3 regions of the Cryobacterium sp. GrIS_2_6 genome follow, and region 2 is predicted to be linked to each of the others. Evidence: predicted binding sites of a transcription regulator. Region 2 holds the regulator's gene; each other region holds the start of a gene.
The links. Region 2 encodes LexA, which represses DNA repair genes until DNA is damaged. Its sites were predicted from a motif close to TCGAACANNTGTTCGA; they were not measured.

Region 1 (5,842 bases), 760 kb from region 2:
CGCCCGGTCTCGTCGCGAAAGCGGTACACGCCAGGGACCGTGGGGATCTCCCCCGCCTTCGGCCGATAGCTCAACGCGTCCGACATGAACTCTCCTGGTACTTCCCCGTGCCGGACAGAAACCGGCCGAACAGAATTTTAGCGCGCCGCCAGGATCTCTTTGAGGAAGGTGCCCGTGTGGCTCTTCTTGACGGTCGCGATGTGCTCCGGCGTTCCGGTCGCGAGCACGCGCCCGCCGCCGGACCCGCCCTCTGGCCCGAGGTCGATCACCCAGTCGGCCGATTTGATCACGTCGAGGTTGTGCTCGATCACGATCACGGTGTTGCCCTTGTCGACGAGGCTGTTGAGCACCAGCAGGAGCTTGCGCACGTCTTCGAAGTGCAGCCCTGTCGTGGGTTCGTCAAGCACGTAGACGCTGCGGCCGTTCGAGCGCCGCTGGAGTTCGGTGGCGAGCTTGACGCGCTGCGCCTCACCGCCGGAGAGCGTCGTGGCGCTCTGGCCGAGGCGCACATAGCCGAGTCCGACCTCGACGAGGGTCTTCAGGAAGCGGTGGATCGCCGAGATCGGCTCGAAGAATTCCGCAGCCTCGCTGATCGGCATGTCGAGGACCTCTGCGATGTTCTTGCCCTTGTAGTGAACGGTGAGGGTGTCGCGGTTGTACCGCGCTCCCCCGCAGACCTCGCACGCGACATAGACGTCGGGCAGGAAGTTCATCTCGATCTTGATCGTGCCGTCGCCGGAGCAGGCTTCGCAGCGGCCGCCTTTGACGTTGAAGCTGAACCGGCCGGGCAGGTAGCCGCGCGCCTTCGCCTCGATCGTCTCCGAGAACAGGGTGCGGATCTTGTCGAACACGCCCGTGTACGTCGCCGGGTTGGACCGGGGGGTGCGCCCGATCGGGGCCTGGTCGACGTGGATGACCTTGTCCAGCTGCTCGAGCCCGGTGACCCTGGTGTGCTTGCCGGGCAGCTTGCGGGCGCCGTTCAACCGGTTGGCGAGCACCCGGTAGAGGATGTCGTTGACGAGGGAAGACTTGCCGGAGCCGCTCACGCCGGTGACGGCGGTGAAGGTGCCGAGCGGGAACATCACGGACACCTTCTTGAGGTTGTTCGCCTCCGCCCCGATCACGCTGATCTGGCGGTCAGGGTCGATCGGCCGGCGCGTCTCCGGCGTCTCGATCGACTTGCGGCCGGCGAGGTAGTCTCCCGTGAGCGACTCCCGGTTCTCCAGCAGGCTCGCGTAGGAGCCGGAGTGCACGACGTGGCCGCCGTTCACGCCGGCGCCGGGACCGATGTCGACGATCCAATCGGCCATCTTGATGGTGTCCTCATCGTGTTCGACGACGATGAGGGTGTTGCCGAGGTCGCGGAGGGCGACGAGGGTCTCGATGAGTCGCCGGTTGTCCCGCTGGTGCAGGCCGATACTCGGCTCGTCGAGCACGTAGAGCACCCCGGTCAGCCCGGAGCCGATCTGCGTGGCCAGGCGGATGCGCTGGGCCTCTCCGCCGGAGAGGCTCGCGGCTGCGCGGGCCAGGTTCAGATAGTTGAGGCCGACCCGGATCAGGAAGTCCAGCCGCGCCTTGATCTCGCGGAGGACCTGGGCCGCGATCATGGCCTCACGGTCGGTCAGTTCGAGCAGGTCCATGAACGACCTGGCGTCCGCGAGGCTCAGGTTGCAGACATCCGCGATGCTCGAGCCGTGGATCAGCACGGCGAGGACCTCTGGCTTGAGCCGGGTGCCCGAGCAGACCGGGCAGTCGATCTCGCGGAGGTACTCGCCCCAGCGGGCCCGCTGGGTGTCGGACTCCGCCTGCAGGTACTGGCGTTCGATGTACGGCACGACGCCCTCGAAGCCGGAGGTATAGCTCATCTCGCGGCCGTAGCGATTCTTCCACTTCACGCGGACCTCGAAGTTATCGCCACGGAGCACGGCATTCTGCACGTCGGGCGTGAGTTCGCCCCAGGGGGTGTCGAGGGAGAAGTCGAGGTCGTGCGCGAGGCCGTCGAGCAGTTTCTCGTAGTACTGGAAGAGTCCCTTGCCCTGGGTGGTCCAGGGCAGCACGACACCCTCCGCGATGCTGAGCTCAGGGTCGCCGAGAAGGAGATCCTGGTCGACTGACATCCGCGTGCCGAGGCCGGAGCACTCGGGGCAGGCGCCGAAGGGCGCGTTGAAGGAGAAGGTGCGCGGTTCGATCTCGGTGAGCTGCACGGGGTGGTTGTTCGGGCAGGAGAGCTTCTCGGAGTAGCTCTGCCACGCCGCGTCACCCTCCGCGTCGACGTAGTTGATCTGGACGATGCCGTCGGTGAGCTTGAGCGCGGTCTCGAGGGAGTCGGTCAGGCGGCTGAGGAGTTCCGGCGCCGCGACGAGGCGGTCGACGACCACGGAGATGTCGTGCTTGAGCTGCTTCTTGAGCGTCGGCGGTTCGCTGAGCTGGATCTGGGTGCCGTCGACCATGGCGCGAGAGTAGCCGCCGGCGGCGAGTTCCTTGATCAGGTCGACGAACTCGCCCTTCTTCTGGGAGACGACCGGGCTCAGGATCTGGTACCGGGTGCCCTGCGGAAGTTCCATGAGCTGGTCGGCGATCTGCTGAACGGTCTGGGCCTGGATGACCTCGCCGCAGTCTGCGCAGTGCGGCACTCCGATGCGGGCCCAGAGCAGGCGCATGTAGTCGTAGACCTCGGTGATCGTGCCGACCGTCGACCGTGGGTTGCGGTTGGTCGACTTCTGGTCGATCGAGACGGCGGGGCTGAGCCCCTCGATGAAGTCGACGTCCGGCCGGTCGACCTGGCCGAGGAACTGGCGTGCGTAAGCGGAGAGCGACTCGACGTAGCGGCGTTGCCCCTCCGCGAAGATGGTGTCGAACGCGAGTGAGGACTTACCGGAACCGGACAGCCCCGTGAAGACGACCAGGGAATCCCTGGGGATCTCCAAATCGACGTTGTGCAGGTTGTGCACACGCGCACCTCGGACACTGAGCTTGGACCCGGACGTTACCTTGGAAATTGACACCGTTCGAGTCTATTGAGTGCCACCGACACACCTGCGCCCCGGACGCACGCCCTGAGCGAACAAACGTTCGAATTGCGACCGTGACGTTGGTTTGGTGTCCGTCAGATGTGCCCGGCCTTCTCCATCTGGCGGAGTTCGCGCTTGAGTTCGGAGACCTCGTCCCGGAGCCGGGCAGCGAGTTCGAACTTGAGCTCGCCCGCGGCCTCGAGCATCTGGCCGCTGAGGTCGGCGATGATCGATTCGAGGTCGTTGGCGCCGTTCGCGGCGATGCCGGTGCGGAGCGGAGTCGCCGCGACCTTGCGCCGGGCGTCGCGACCGGCGAGGAGCTCGGCCGTGTCGGCCTCTTCCCGCGCGAGGATGTCGGTGATGTCGCCGATCCGTTTGCGGAGCGGAGTGGGGTCGATGCCGTGCAGGGTGTTGTAGGCGACCTGCTTTTCGCGGCGGCGGTCGGTCTCATCGATCGCGCGTTCCATCGAGGCGGTGAGCCGGTCGGCGTACATGTGCACCTCGCCGGAGACGTTCCGGGCGGCCCGGCCGATGGTCTGGATGAGGGAGGTTGCGGAGCGCAGGAACCCTTCCTTGTCGGCGTCGAGGATTGCGACGAGCGACACCTCTGGCAGGTCGAGGCCCTCCCGGAGGAGATTGATGCCGACGAGAACGTCATACACGCCCGCGCGGAGCTCGGTGAGGAGCTCGACCCGGCGCAGGGTGTCGACGTCGGAGTGCAGGTAGCGCACCCGGACGCCGGCCTCGGTGAGGAAGTCCGTGAGTTCCTCGGCCATCTTCTTGGTGAGGGTCGTGACGAGTACCCGCTCGTTGAGTGCGACGCGCTTGTGGATCTCTTCGAGGAGGTCGTCGATCTGCCCCTTGGACGGCTTCACGATGATCTGCGGGTCGATGAGCCCGGTCGGGCGGATGATCTGTTCGACGATGCCGTCGGCGATGCCCATCTCGTATTTTCCGGGCGTGGCGGACAGGTAGACGGTCTGGCCGACCCTGTCCTTGAATTCATTGAACTTGAGCGGCCGGTTGTCGAGCGCGCTCGGGAGCCGGAAGCCGTGCTCGACCAGTGTGCGCTTGCGGGAGGAGTCGCCCTCGTACATCGCGCCGATCTGTGGGACGGTGACGTGGGACTCGTCGATGACCATCAGGAAATCATCGGGGAAATAGTCGAGGAGACAGTGCGGGGCCTCCCCCGGCGACCGCTGGTCGATGTGACGGGAGTAGTTCTCGATGCCGGAGCAGAAGCCGATCTGTTCCATCATTTCGAGGTCGAAGGTCGTGCGCATCCGCAGTCGCTGTGCCTCGAGCAGTTTGCCTTCCCGTTCGAGCTGGCCGAGTCGTTCGGCGAGTTCTTCCTGGATGGTGACGATGGCCCGCTGCATGGTCTCCGTGCTCGCGACGTAGTGCGAGCCGGGGAAGACGGACACAGACTCGAGCTTGCGGACGATGTCACCGGTGAGCGGGTGCAGGCTGTAGAGCGCCTCGATCTCATCACCGAACATCTCGATCCGGATCGCGAGTTCCTCGTACATCGGGATGATCTCGATAGTGTCGCCGCGCACCCGGAAGTGGCCCCTGGAGAAGTCCACGTCGTTTCGCTGGTACTGCATCGCCACGAACTTCCGGATCAGCCAGTCCCGGTCGACCTTCTGCCCGATCTGGAGCGCGATCATCGCTTCCATGTAGCCTTCCGGCGTGCCGAGGCCGTAGATGCAGGACACGGTGGAGACGACGACGACGTCGCGGCGGCTCAGGAGCGAGTTCGTGGTGGAGTGCCTGAGCCGCTCGACCTCGGCGTTGATCGAGGAGTCCTTCTCGATGAAGGTGTCCGTCTGCGGGACGTACGCTTCCGGCTGGTAGTAGTCGTAGTACGACACGAAGTACTCGATGGCGTTGTTCGGCATCAGCTCGCGGAACTCGTTGACGAGCTGGGCTGCGAGGGTCTTGTTGTGGGCGAGCACGAGTGTGGGGCGCTGCACCTGCTCGATCAGCCAGGCGGTCGTCGCGGACTTGCCGGTTCCGGTGGCTCCGAGGAGCACGATGTCGGTTTCACCGGCGTTGATGCGCTCGGCGAGTTCTTTGATCGCGGTCGGCTGGTCGCCGCTGGGCGTGTATTCGCTCACGACCTCAAAGGGATGTACGGATCGCGTGGGTTCCATCCCTCCAGTCTAGATTCGACCACCGACACTCTCGGTGCCCGCAGAGCTTCCGGCGCTCCGCACTCGTTCCCACAGCTCGTCGACCTGTCGCAGGGTGTCTTCGAGGGTGCCGTCGGTGTCGATCACGACGTCCGCGATCGCAAGCCGTTCGGCATCATCGGCCTGGTTGCGGATGCGCTGGGCCGCGTCCTCCTGGCTCATCCGGCGCAGGTCGACCATCCGTTGCATCCGGGTCTCCGGAGTCGCCTGGGTGACGACAACGAGGTCGAACCAATGCTCGACGGCCGCCTCGACCAGAAGGGGTACGTCGTAGACGACCACAGCCGAGGGATTCGCCAGCCCCGCTGCACGGATGCGTTCGTTCGTGAGCGACCGCACGGCGGGGTGCACGATCGCGTTGAGCCGGGCCAGCGCTGCCGGGTCGCCGAAAACGATCGCTCCGAGCGCCTGCCGGTCCAGCGCACCGTCCGGTGCGACAAGAGCGGTGCCGAACTCCGTCGCGATCGCCGCCAGGACGGGGGTGCCGGGTTCGACGACCTCGCGGGCGAGGCGATCCGCATCGACGACGACGGCCCCATATTCCGCGAGGGCGCTCGCAACGGTGCTCTTGCCGGATGCGATCCCGCCGGTCAGTCCAATGAGGTACACCCCGGCAATGCTACCGATGTGGCCAGG
Region 2 (5,842 bases):
CCAAGCAGGCCGCGGGCGCGAACCTCGGCATCACCCAGCTCTTCTTCCACGCCGACCACTTCCTGAGCTTCGTCCAGCGCGCCAGGGAGGCCGGAGTGCTCTTCCCGATCCTGCCCGGCATCATGCCGGTGACCAGCCCGGCCAGGCTGCGGCGGATCATCGAACTCTCCGGTGAGCAGATGCCCGCAGACCTGTCCATCCGGCTCGAGATCGAACCGACCAAGGAGGGACAGCGCGAGATCGGCATCCAGCACGCCGTCGACCTCGCCAGCCAGGTGATCGCCGGCGGCGCCCCCGGGCTGCACCTCTACGCCTTCAACCAGCACGAAACCGTACTGGAGGTACTCGACGGCTGCGGCCTGCTCGGCGCGCCGGCTCCGGTCCGGACGCCGACGGCACTGCCCACGATCGTGTAACCCGGCCTGGCGCCCTGCCCCGGTCGCCATCGCCATCATCGCTCCCGCTCCGCCGAACGCCGTACGGGCGCCTCGGGTTTCCGTCGCGCCAGAAAGCACCCGGCCCGCCGCGGCATCCGCCCCACACACCACCCGCCAGCATCCGCTGCACCGCCCAACCGCAAAGGAAACGTTATGACCAGCACTGCCCCGTTCCCCGCAGGCACCATCCTCGGCTACCCGCGCATCGGCCCGCGCCGCGAACTCAAGAAGGCCGTCGAATCTTTCTGGGCCGGCACGTCGAGCGCCGCCGAACTCGAGGCCGCCGCGGCCGGACTCCGCCAGGCCACCCGCGACCGCCTCGCCGCCCTCGGCCTCGGCCGCACCGACTCCGCCATCCCGGAGTCGTTCTCCTACTACGACCAGATGCTCGACGCGCTGTGCGCGGTCGGCGCCGTGCCCGCCCGCTTCGCCGGACTCGTCGACGCCGACGGGCACATCGACCTCGCCGGTTACTTCACCCTCGCCCGCGGCGAGGGGGACAGCCTCCCGCTCGAGATGACCAAGTGGTTCGACTCGAACTACCACTACCTCGTGCCCGAGATCGGTCCGGAAACGGAGTTCTCCCTCTCGAGTGACCGCATCGTGAGCGAATTCGAGGAGGCACGCGCGGCCGGCTACCTGACCCGGCCCGTCATCGTCGGGCCGGTCACCTTCCTGCTGCTCAGCAAGCCGAGCGACGAAGCCCCCGCGGGCTTCGAGCCCATCGACCGGATCGAGGACCTCATTCCCGTGTACGCGACCTTGTTGCAGCGCCTCGCCGCCGCCGGTGCCGAGTGGGTGCAGCTCGACGAACCCGGCCTCGTCAGCGAGAGCATCCACGTGCCCCGCGCTGAGACCCTCAGCGCCGTGCAGTGGGCGTATGGGACTCTCGGGCACCTCGCCCAGCGCCCGGCGATCTTCGTCGCCGCTCCCTACGGTAGCCTCGGCGACGCCCTCCCCGTACTCGCCGCCGCACCGATCGAGGCCATCGGCCTTGATCTCGTCCGCGGCACGCTCCCCGAGACGGCCCAGGGGCTCGACGGGAAGACCCTCGTCGCCGGTGTCATCGACGGGCACAACATCTGGCGCGGTGACCTGGCGGATGCATTCGCTCAGCTCACCGGGGCCGGCACCCTGTCGGCGCGGGTCACCGTCTCGACCTCGACGAGCCTCCAGCACGTCCCGCACACCGTCGCCGACGAGACCGCGCTCGGCGCCGAACTGGTGAGCTGGCTCGCCTTCGCCGACGAGAAGGTCGGCCAGGTTGTGACCCTCGCCCGCGGCCTGGCCGACGGTCGGGAGGCCATCACGGCCGAACTGGACGCCGCGACCGCCGCACTCGCCGCCCGCAGCGCCGCCCCCGGCGTCCGCGACGGTGCCGTGAGGGCCCGTGCCGCGGAGCTCACGGACGCCTCGTACAGCCGAGGCGTTTACGCCGACAGGCTCGCCGCCCAGGAGACCGCACTCGCGCTGCCCTTCCTGCCGACGACGACCATCGGCTCCTTCCCGCAGACCGGGGAGATCCGCCGTGCCCGCGCCCGCTTCCTCACCGGAGTGCTCAGCGCAGCCGAATACCGCGACCTGATGCGCGCGGAGATCGCCCGGGTCGTCGCCCTGCAGGAGGAGATCGGCCTCGACGTGCTCGTGCACGGCGAACCCGAGCGCAACGACATGGTGCAATACTTCGCCGAGAACCTCGACGGCTTCGCGGTCACCGAGAACGGCTGGGTCCAGTCCTACGGCAGCCGCTGCACCCGCCCGTCCATCCTGTGGGGCGATGTCTCCCGCCCGAAACCGATCACCGTCGAGTGGTCGACCTACACGCAGGGGCTGACGGAGAAGCCGGTCAAGGGCATGTTGACCGGACCGGTCACCATCCTCGCCTGGTCCTTCGTGCGCGACGACCAGCCCCTCGGCGAGACGGCGCGCCAGGTCGCTCTCGCCCTCCGCGACGAGATCGCCGACCTCGAGGCCGCCGGAATCGGCATCATCCAGGTCGACGAGCCGGCCCTGCGCGAACTGCTTCCGCTCAAGAAGGCCGGCCACGCCGACTACCTCGACTGGTCCGTCGGCTCGTTCCGGCTCGCGACCGCCGGGGTGCAGGACGCGACCCAGATCCACACCCACCTCTGCTACTCCGAGTTCGGCGTCGTGCTCGAGGCGATCCGCGCTCTCGACGCCGACGTGACGAGCATCGAGGCGGCCCGCTCCCGGATGGAGGTCGTGACGGACATCCAGGCCAACGGCTTCGACCACGGCATCGGCCCGGGTGTCTACGACATCCACTCGCCGCGGGTGCCGGGCGTTGCCGAGCTGACGGAGCTGCTCGACCGTGCCGTCGCCGCCATCCCGACCGGTCAGGTCTGGGTGAACCCGGATTGCGGGCTCAAGACCCGCGGCTACACGGAGACGGTCGAGTCTCTCGGAAACATGATCGAGGCCACCCGCATCGTGCGCGCCCGCCTCGCCGCAGGCATCCCCGCCCTCGCCTGATCCTCTTCGCGGCGAACACCCACCGCGCGAGATGCACCATTTCCGCCGCTTCGCGCCAGGCATGCCTGGCGCGAAGCGGCGCAGTTGGCGCGCACGGGGGAATTACAGGGGACTACAGGGACCGCAGGACGGCGACGATCTTGCCGAGGATCTCGGCGTGGTCACCGAGGATCGGCTCGAAGTTGGTGTTCCTCGGCAGCAGCCAGGTGTGGCCGTCACGCTGCCGGAAGACCTTCACCGTCGCCTCGCCATCGAGCATCGCGGCGACGATCTCGCCGTTCTCCGCGGTCTTCTGCTGGCGGACGACGACCCAGTCGCCGTCCATAATCGCGGCGTCGATCATCGATTCGCCGACGACCTTGAGCATGAACAGCTCGCCCTTGCCGACAAGCTGGCGCGGGAGCGGGAAGATCTCGTCGACCTGCTGGTCGGCCATGATCGGAACACCGGCCGCGATCCGCCCGACGAGCGGCACCATTGCCGCGTCGCCCACCGGGGTTCCCTGCTGGAAGTTCTCCGCGGCGCCGGCCGCGGTGTCCTCTGGCGACTGCGGCAGCTCGATCAGGACCTCGAGCGCCCGGGGCCGGTTCGGGTCCCTGCGCAGGTAGCCGCTCAGCTGGAGTTGGTTGAGCTGGTGGGTGACGCTCGACAGCGACGACAGGCCGACGGCGTCACCGATCTCCCGCATGCTCGGTGGATAGCCGCGCTGGCCGACAGATCGCTGGATCACGTCCATGATCGCGCGCTGCTTGTCGCTGAGGCTCTTCCTCCGACGTGTTCCGCCTCGTTCGGGGGAACTGCCGGTGAACGGGGTCACGCTGTCCGGGGTCACGCTGTCCTGGGTCACGATGTCGCTCCTGTCGGTGGCGGTGGGCGGTGGCGGGCGGTCGCCCCGGCGGATGCCGTGAGGCGACCGTATCCAAATGTCAGTGGTCGCTGGTTGAGTTCACACCAGTCAATCGAAACTGTAACCAGCTTGGGGCGAAGTACAGACATTCATTCGAGTGTGTCGTGTACTTCACCCCGATAATAACCGGAGAAAGTCTTGATTGTTCGAACAATCGAATATATATTCGGAACATAGCTTCGTATCCGGCTCTCCCGGCCGAGAGCCGGATACGAATACACAGGAGGCAGACATGAACACAACAATCGAGCTGGCCCCGGGGGCGCACACCCGGCTGCGCATCACCCGGCGCGGTCGTGCCGTGCTGACCGCGATCGCCGGCGTCCCCCTCGTCGTCGGCGCGCTTGCCCTCGCCCTCAACGGCGGACTCGCCGCCGCAGACGGCAGCACCTTGAGCGGCAGCAGCATGAGCGCCGACACGGGCGGAAGTGCGACGACGTTCGACTACGTCACGATCCAGTCGGGCCAGTCGTTGTGGCAGCTTGCCGAGCGCATCGCCCCCTCTGCCGATCCGCGCGAGGTGATCGCCGAGATCGTCAACCTGAACCAGCTGCCCTCTGAGAGCGTGCAGCCGGGCCAACGACTGGCCCTCCCGGCCGAATACTGAGCAAGCCGGATAGTGAGCAAGTCGGATACTGAAGCACCGGAGTACTGAGCAAGCCGAATACTGAACCACGGGCAATATGACCCGCCGGTGCTGAGGCCCATCGGTAATATGGGGGGAGTGACCAGTCTCAACGACCTGCCCCTCCGCGACAATCTTCGCGGGCTCACTCCCTATGGGGCGCCGCAGCTGCACGTGCCGGTCGCACTCAACGTGAATGAGAACACCCACGGCATCCCCGAGGACGTGGCCGTTGACATCGCCGCAGCACTGGCCGCCGCGATCCGGGGGATCAACCGGTACCCGGACCGGGAATTCACGGAACTGCGCGAGGCGATGGCCCGCTACCTCGGACACGGTCTCACCCGTCAGAACATCTGGGCCGCCAACGGCTCCAACGAGGTTCTCCAGCAGGTGCTGCAGGCCTTCGGCGGGCCGGGACGCACCCTCCTCGGTTTCGCCCCCACCTACTCGATGTACCCGTTGCTCGCCTCGGGAACCGGAACGCGCTGGGTCGCCGGTGACCGCGACGCCGACTTCGAACTCACCCCGAAGCGCGCCGTCGACTGGGTCAACCGGGTCAATCCCGACCTCGTCTTCCTGTGCTCCCCGAACAACCCGACCGGCACCCCGCTCTCTCTCGAAGTGATCGCCGCCGTCTACGACGCCTGTGACGGCATCGTGGTCGTCGACGAGGCCTACGCCGAATTCGCTCCGGTGGGGACGGCATCCGCTCTCACCCTGCTGCCCGGCCGGGAACGCCTGCTGGTCTCCCGCACGATGAGCAAGGCCTTTGCGTTCGCCGGGGCCCGGGTGGGCTACCTCGCCGCCGACCCGGCCGTGACGGATGCGCTGCGGCTCGTGCGCCTGCCGTACCACCTCTCCGCGCTGACCCAGGCCGCGGCCGTCGCCGCTTTCGCGCACACGACGGAGATGCTGCGCATGGTCGACGACATCCGCGGCCAGCGCGACCGCCTCGTCACCGAACTGCACCGGCTGGGCTACCGCCCCTTGCGGAGCTGGAGCAATTTCGTGCTGTTCGGCGGGGTCTCCGACCCGCGCGGAACCTTCGAGGCTCTGCTCGCCGAGGGCATCCTCGTGCGCGACGTCGGGATCCCCGGCCACCTGCGGGTCACGGCCGGCACCGAGCGCGAGACGAGCGTATTCCTCGACGCCCTCGAAGCACTGGGCCACGCGTAACCGCCCGGGCCAATAAACTAGCCGCATGAGCTCACAGTCACCGGCCGCACAGTCATCGACCGCACAGGCCCGCATCGCGCACCTGCAGCGGGAGACGAGCGAGTCGAGCATCGACCTGACGATCAACCTCGACGGCACCGGCGTCTCTGACATTCACACCTCGGTGCCGTTCTACGACCACCTGCTCACCGCGTTCGCCAA
Region 3 (5,842 bases), 1.4 Mb from region 2:
GCTCGCCGCCGTCCCGCACGCACCGGGGGCGACCGCGACCGATCGCATCATTACCCTCACGAGTTGCAATCCGCTCTATTCGACGGCGGAACGCATCATCGCCTACGGCGTCTTCGATTCCTGGCAGCCCATCACGGCCGGCCCGCCCGCGGAACTCGCCGCCATCATCGCAGCCCAGGCCGCGGGCTAGGAGGCTCATATGTACGCAGCACTGTGGCGGGTCCTCCCCGGCCCGCTCTGGCTCCGCATCCTCCAGGTGCTGGTGCTCATCGCTCTTGTCCTCTTCGTCCTCGCCACGTGGGTTTTCCCGTGGGTGGACACCATCGTCAACAGCCAGGAATCGACGGTCGGCACCCCATGACCCGCATACTCGTCATCGACAACTACGACAGCTTCGTCTACACCCTCAACGGCTACCTGATGGAGCTCGGAGCTGAGACCGAGGTCGTGCGAAACGACGCGTTCGCGCCGGAGGATGCCGCAGCGCGCATCGCCGAGTTCGACGGTGTGCTGCTCTCGCCGGGGCCGGGGAAGCCTGCCGACGCGGGAGTGTCCATTGCAGTCGTGCTGGCCGCGTTCGAGGCCGGCTCGCCGCTCTTCGGCGTGTGCCTGGGGCACCAGGCGATCGCTGAAGCCTTCGGGGCCACGGTGACGAACGCCGAGGAGCTCATGCACGGCAAGACGAGCCAGGTCACGCACGACGACAGCGCTTTCTACGCGGGCGTTCCGCAGCCCTTCACGGCGACCCGGTACCACTCGCTCGCCGTCGTCGATTCCACCGTTCCGAGCGACCTCGTCGTGACCTCGCGCACGGCCGGCGGCGTGATCATGGGGCTGCGGCACTCATCCGCTCCGATTCTCGGCGTGCAGTTCCACCCGGAATCGGTCCTGACCGAGGGCGGCTACCTCATGCTTGCCAACTGGCTGGCCCTCACCGGCCTGCCAGAGGCTCAGGAGACCGCGCGAGGACTCCACCCCATACTCAAGCTTTCCTAGGGTTAGTCCGCACGGCTGTGCTCCGAAGCGAGGGGCCACGGTCGCTCCGTTAGAGTGTTCGTTTCGACGGTTCAACGTTTCGACGCTGGGTGGTCGCGCCCGGTCAGTCGCGGTTGGGTGGTCCGGTGAGGACCTGGTGGGCGCGGTGTCGGTTCGGTGGCCGCCAGAGCCGGTGCGGGTCGATCAACCCGGGGGCCCGCACTTGCGGTGAGCCTTTCACCATCCGGATCTCCCACCCCGAGGTGTCGATGGTGTGGTGGTGGAACCAGCACAGGAGCACCCCGTTGTCCACGTTCGTTGGGCCGCCGGTGGCCCACGGCTTCACGTGGTGCACTTCGGCCCAGTGCGCCGGGGCTTTGCAGCCGGGGATGATGCAGCCGCCGTCCCGGGCGGTGATGGCCCGGCGTTGGGCCCGGTTGAAGTAGCGCCGTTCCGGACCAAGCTTGAGGACTTGGTTGTTCGCCCCGAACAGGACCCCTTGGAAGCCACCGTCACAGATCCGCTGACGCACCGTCTTGAGCGACACCGGCGCTTCGACCCCGTCGATCCACCCGACCCCGACCCCGGAGGCGAGGTCGGCCGCGTTCACGTGCACCATCACCGTCGGCGCCGACCCGCCCATGCTGGGCGTGTCCGTGTCGCGGGCCGCGTGTTCGAACAAGGCCCGGAGGATGTCGGCGCGTTTCTCCCCGCCCGTGCGGGTGTCCGCGCGCCGCTCCCGCAGCGCCGCTTCGATCACGTCAAGCTCCGGGCCCGTGTCGGTGCCGGTGCCCGCTGACTCGGCGCCGGGAATCAACTGCCCCGAATCCATGAGCGCCTGTTCCTCGGCGGTAGGGAACGCCGGGCGGGCGTGGAAGCTCAGGAAGGCGTCGAAGAGGGTGTTCATCACCCCGAACAGTTCCGGTGTCACCCCACCCTTCACCGGATACAAGCCGTTCTTGAGTTGTCCGAAGCCGATGTTGGACTTCGCCTCGAACACGTCCTCCTGCGGGAGCACCCCGTCGGGGTCCAGGGCCGCCTGCCACTGCGCGACCATGCCCCGGACCAGGTCCGTCGCCGCAGGCACCCCGGCGCCGGCGAGGATCTCGGTCTCCGGGGTGATCCACCCGGCCGCCGTGGCGACCAGGGCACGCTCGGCGACCTCGACCTCCGCCGGGACCGCCCGGTGACTGACCGACCCGAGCCCCGTCGTGATCAGCTCGGCCGCTTCCACCCCGATGTCCCCCGCGGTCAACGCGGCCCCCACCACCGGGAACAACGGCGGCAACACCGCCAACCCCGCCCGGCGGGGCAACACCGCGTCCCCGAGCTTGATGCGCCGCTTCACTTCCCGCCCCGACACCCGCGTCACCCGGGTCAACACATCCCACGGGCCCCGGCAACCCATCTTCCACGCCAGGCCTTCCCGGCCCAGCACCCGCGCCCGCCGGTCCACATCCGTCGCCGTATTCACCCGGGCCGCATCCACCGTCCGCCCGATGGCCTCCACTTCTTTCAGTGTCGTGACCGCTTCCGCATCGCTGAGCAAGCCCACCGGGATGGCCGCCAGTGCGTCTGCGAGAGCCGAACGCGCCTCGGCGAGCCGGGCGACAGCATCCGCATGAACCGACGGCACCGACCCGGCCAGACCGTCAGCGCCCTCGAAACCCACGGCAACCGCAACCGCATGGGCCGACTCAACGCTCACGGTGGGCTGATCCCCATCGGCCCCGGAACGGGGTGTCTGCGGGGTGTGTGACTGGGGATCTGAAGCTCCTGCCATACCCCGATTCTACCGCGAATCGGACAGGAATTCGAGACTTACTCACATAATTTTGGGCTTCTCATCGTGAGTTTCAGACCTGAAGCGGCCTTACGATTTCGGTGAGATGCGCATAGCCTGTTCCGGTGATTGAAACCGGCCGGCCGTGAGCGCGAAGGCCGTCATTTGTCCCCGCGGCCACGAAAGCGTCCGTATCGTCCGAGATGGAATCCAACGTGAGGGCGGACGGCCCAAGCAGCGTTGGCGCTGCGTGCTCCCGGACGGGTCCTATCACCGATTTCTCGGAGTAATGAGTCGAACGATCACGGTTGACTCAACCTGCGTGGAGTGCGAGAACCATATCGCACCTCATGTTGGGCCCGTCGCTCCGGCCGAGGGCGAGTACCTGGTGCGGGAGATCGCCGGTGCGCTCGTGGACATCGGCCGCGGCCAGACCTATACCGACGCCGCACTGCGGGTCCGGGCCCGAGCGAACATCGGGAAGACGGGCGAACGCAAAGATGTCATCAACGGCCAGACCGTCGCGGACTGGATGGCCGACTTCGTTCCGGCCGTCGCCGCCCGCCACGAGCAGACACGGTGGCCTGCAGTGCTAGTGCTGGACTCGTCGACGTTCAGCTGGACCGACCCGTTGACGACCAAGAGCCTGGCGCTCTTCTTCATCCTGGCCGCGTATGGATACGACAAGGACGGGAAAAACGGCCGACTCTGGAAACTCGAAGCCTCACCCTCCAGCGACACCGCAGCGTGGGCGGAATTCCTCAGCTCTTTGCCCGGGAAACCAGACTCAATCGTCTGCGATCAGGACGTCGCCATCATCGGCGCCATCAACGTCCACTGGGGACAATGGGCCGCCGTGAACCTTGTCCACCACTGCGAACACCACCTCAGCGAGCGAGCCCTGGCCGCGTTCAAAAGCGACAAACTCGACTCCGACGACCCCGTCCGGACCCTCTTTCATGGAGCCTTCACCTCGCGAGAGAAGTGGGACGCGTTCGAGGCTGAAATCACCAGCCGGCCACGACTGCTGCTGACGAACAGCTGGCTCGCCAGGAACGTCACCTGGATGCGAGGACAGACACAGGGGCGCTCACGGATCCCACCCGTCTACTCCAACAGCGCCGTCGAACAACCCTTGCGAGAGATCCGGGCGATGATCCGACCCCGCGCATTCGTGTTCAGGAACCGAGCCCGACTGAACAATGTCCTGATTCTCATGCGCTTGGCGCGCCTTCGCGTGGACACCGCCACCGACTACGCCAGCGACATCCGCGACTTCCTCAGCAAGCACGACGGCCACCCACCTCGCACCTACCGAGCTACCTATGACAAAACGGCCAACGCGGACGGTGAGATCCTCCTCAGCAGCCTCTGGGCGCCCAAAGCCCAACTCGCGATGGCCGAAGCACGCGCGAAGAAAGCTCGCGCTCGAGTTCAGGCCCGCGAAATCGCAGAGGCCAAGGAATCCAAACTCAAACTCGACTCCATCTCACCGAAATCGTAAGGCCGATCCGATGACGAGTACGCCGAGTCTTCGGTGGCTAACTCAGGAGATTCGCCAGGGCGGGCCGCACCGGCCCGCGGACCAGTGCTGCCGATTCCACCCAGCCACAACGATTTCCTGAGTTAGCCACACTCACCAGCTTCCGCGCTCCTGCGGGAGGGTGGAACTACTTGGCGCAGTAGGTGAGCGCGACTTCGGATTTCTGTTGCACGTCGCCGGGGGCCTGGGATTGCTTGGTGACCGGAGAGCCCGGCTGACTGGCACAGGTCGTGTCCGGGGTCGGCATGGGCACGAGCTGTACTGACGCGCCCTGCAACAGCTCACTCGCGGCTGTCAGAGACTGGCCGACGAGGTTCGGCAGGGTGACGAGGCCGCTGGAGATGAAGAGATCGACGGTGTCGCCGGTCTGGGTACTGGCCGACAGTGCCGGGTCGGTGCGCAGCACAAGGTTGGGCGCGATCGTCGCAGAGTTCTCCTTGGTGATCGACCCTGGCAGGAGCCCGAGAGCACTGATCGCGGCCTGGGCGTCGGCGATCGGCAGGTTCGTGACATCGGGCACCGTCACGGGCTGCGGACCCGTTGATACGTAGACCTTGATCACATCGGTCGGTTGGGCAATCGTTCCAGCGGGCGGGTCTGTGCGGGTGACCTTGTCCTTGGGGACCGTTGCGCTGGCCTCCTGGGCCATCGTGGCAGCGAGGTCGGACTCGATGAGGGTGTTCTGGGCGGTCTCGTAGCTCTGGCCGACCAACGAGGGCACCTTCCGGGAGTTGTCCGGGAGGTCGCTGCTGGGGGTGAGGCTGAAGGCCCAGATCATCACGGAAAGCACGATCACGATCACGCTGAGGATGCCGGCCCAGATCCAGATGACCGGGGGCCGTCGCTGGGTGCGCACCATTGTGGCGTCCTCGGCGAGTTGTTTGAGCGCGAGCTCCGATCCGGAGGTCGCCGTGGGCGGTGCGCCGAAAAGGCTCGCGGTGGCCTCATCGACGGGGCGGTGCAGCGGGATCACGCCGGAGCCGGCGATCTCGACATCCGTTCGGAATTCGACGGCGCTCTGGTACCGGGCGAAACGGTCCTTCTCAAGGGCGCGCATCACGACGACGTCGAGTGCCGGGGAAACCTTGGGGTTGATCGAGCTGGGGGCGACCGGTGTCTCGCTGACGTGCTGGTAGGCGACGGCGACCGGCGTGTCGCCGCGGAAGGGCGCGCGGCCGGTGAGCATCTCGAAGAGGACGACGCCGGTGGAGTACAGGTCCGTGCGTGCGTCGACGGATTCGCCCTTGGCCTGCTCCGGGGAGAAATACGAGGCCGTGCCGAGGATCGCCGTGGTCTGGGCGACCGTCGTCGAGGAATCCGAGATGGCCCTGGCGATGCCGAAGTCCATCACCTTCACCTGGCCGGTCTTGGTGATCATGATGTTGCCGGGCTTGATGTCGCGGTGCACGACACCCGCGCGGTGCGAGTACTCGAGCGCCGTCAGTACGCCGTCGATGATGCGCACGGCCTCGGTGGCCTGGACCGGGCCTTCGCGGATGATGTCCTTGAGCAGGCGTCCGTCGACGAATTCCATCACGATG

Region 1: uvrA (excinuclease ABC subunit UvrA) is a predicted target of LexA. The motif match lies at 3,061-3,076, and genes of this name have one in related genera.
Region 3: RCH22_RS16270 (DUF222 domain-containing protein) is a predicted target of LexA. The motif match lies at 2,778-2,793, and genes of this name have one in related genera.

The regions. Positions count from the first base shown of each region.
Region 1 covers NZ_JAXCHP010000001.1:1,217,164-1,223,005, reverse strand. Annotated here, with positions in the region: gene uvrC (excinuclease ABC subunit UvrC) at 1-86, opposite strand, end outside; gene uvrA (excinuclease ABC subunit UvrA) at 138-3,005, opposite strand; gene uvrB (excinuclease ABC subunit UvrB) at 3,107-5,167, opposite strand; gene coaE (dephospho-CoA kinase) at 5,177-5,815, opposite strand.
Region 2 covers NZ_JAXCHP010000001.1:1,978,586-1,984,427, reverse strand. Annotated here, with positions in the region: gene RCH22_RS09850 (methylenetetrahydrofolate reductase) at 1-416, shown strand, start outside; gene metE (5-methyltetrahydropteroyltriglutamate--homocysteine S-methyltransferase) at 591-2,930, shown strand; gene lexA (transcriptional repressor LexA) at 3,043-3,747, opposite strand; gene RCH22_RS09835 (LysM peptidoglycan-binding domain-containing protein) at 4,070-4,444, shown strand; gene RCH22_RS09830 (histidinol-phosphate transaminase) at 4,553-5,641, shown strand; gene hisB (imidazoleglycerol-phosphate dehydratase HisB) at 5,667-5,842, shown strand, end outside.
Region 3 covers NZ_JAXCHP010000001.1:3,334,964-3,340,805, forward strand. Annotated here, with positions in the region: gene RCH22_RS16255 (class E sortase) at 1-190, shown strand, start outside; gene RCH22_RS16260 (hypothetical protein) at 200-361, shown strand; gene RCH22_RS16265 (gamma-glutamyl-gamma-aminobutyrate hydrolase family protein) at 358-996, shown strand; gene RCH22_RS16270 (DUF222 domain-containing protein) at 1,100-2,758, opposite strand; gene RCH22_RS16275 (hypothetical protein) at 3,048-4,262, shown strand; gene pknB (Stk1 family PASTA domain-containing Ser/Thr kinase) at 4,429-5,842, opposite strand, start outside.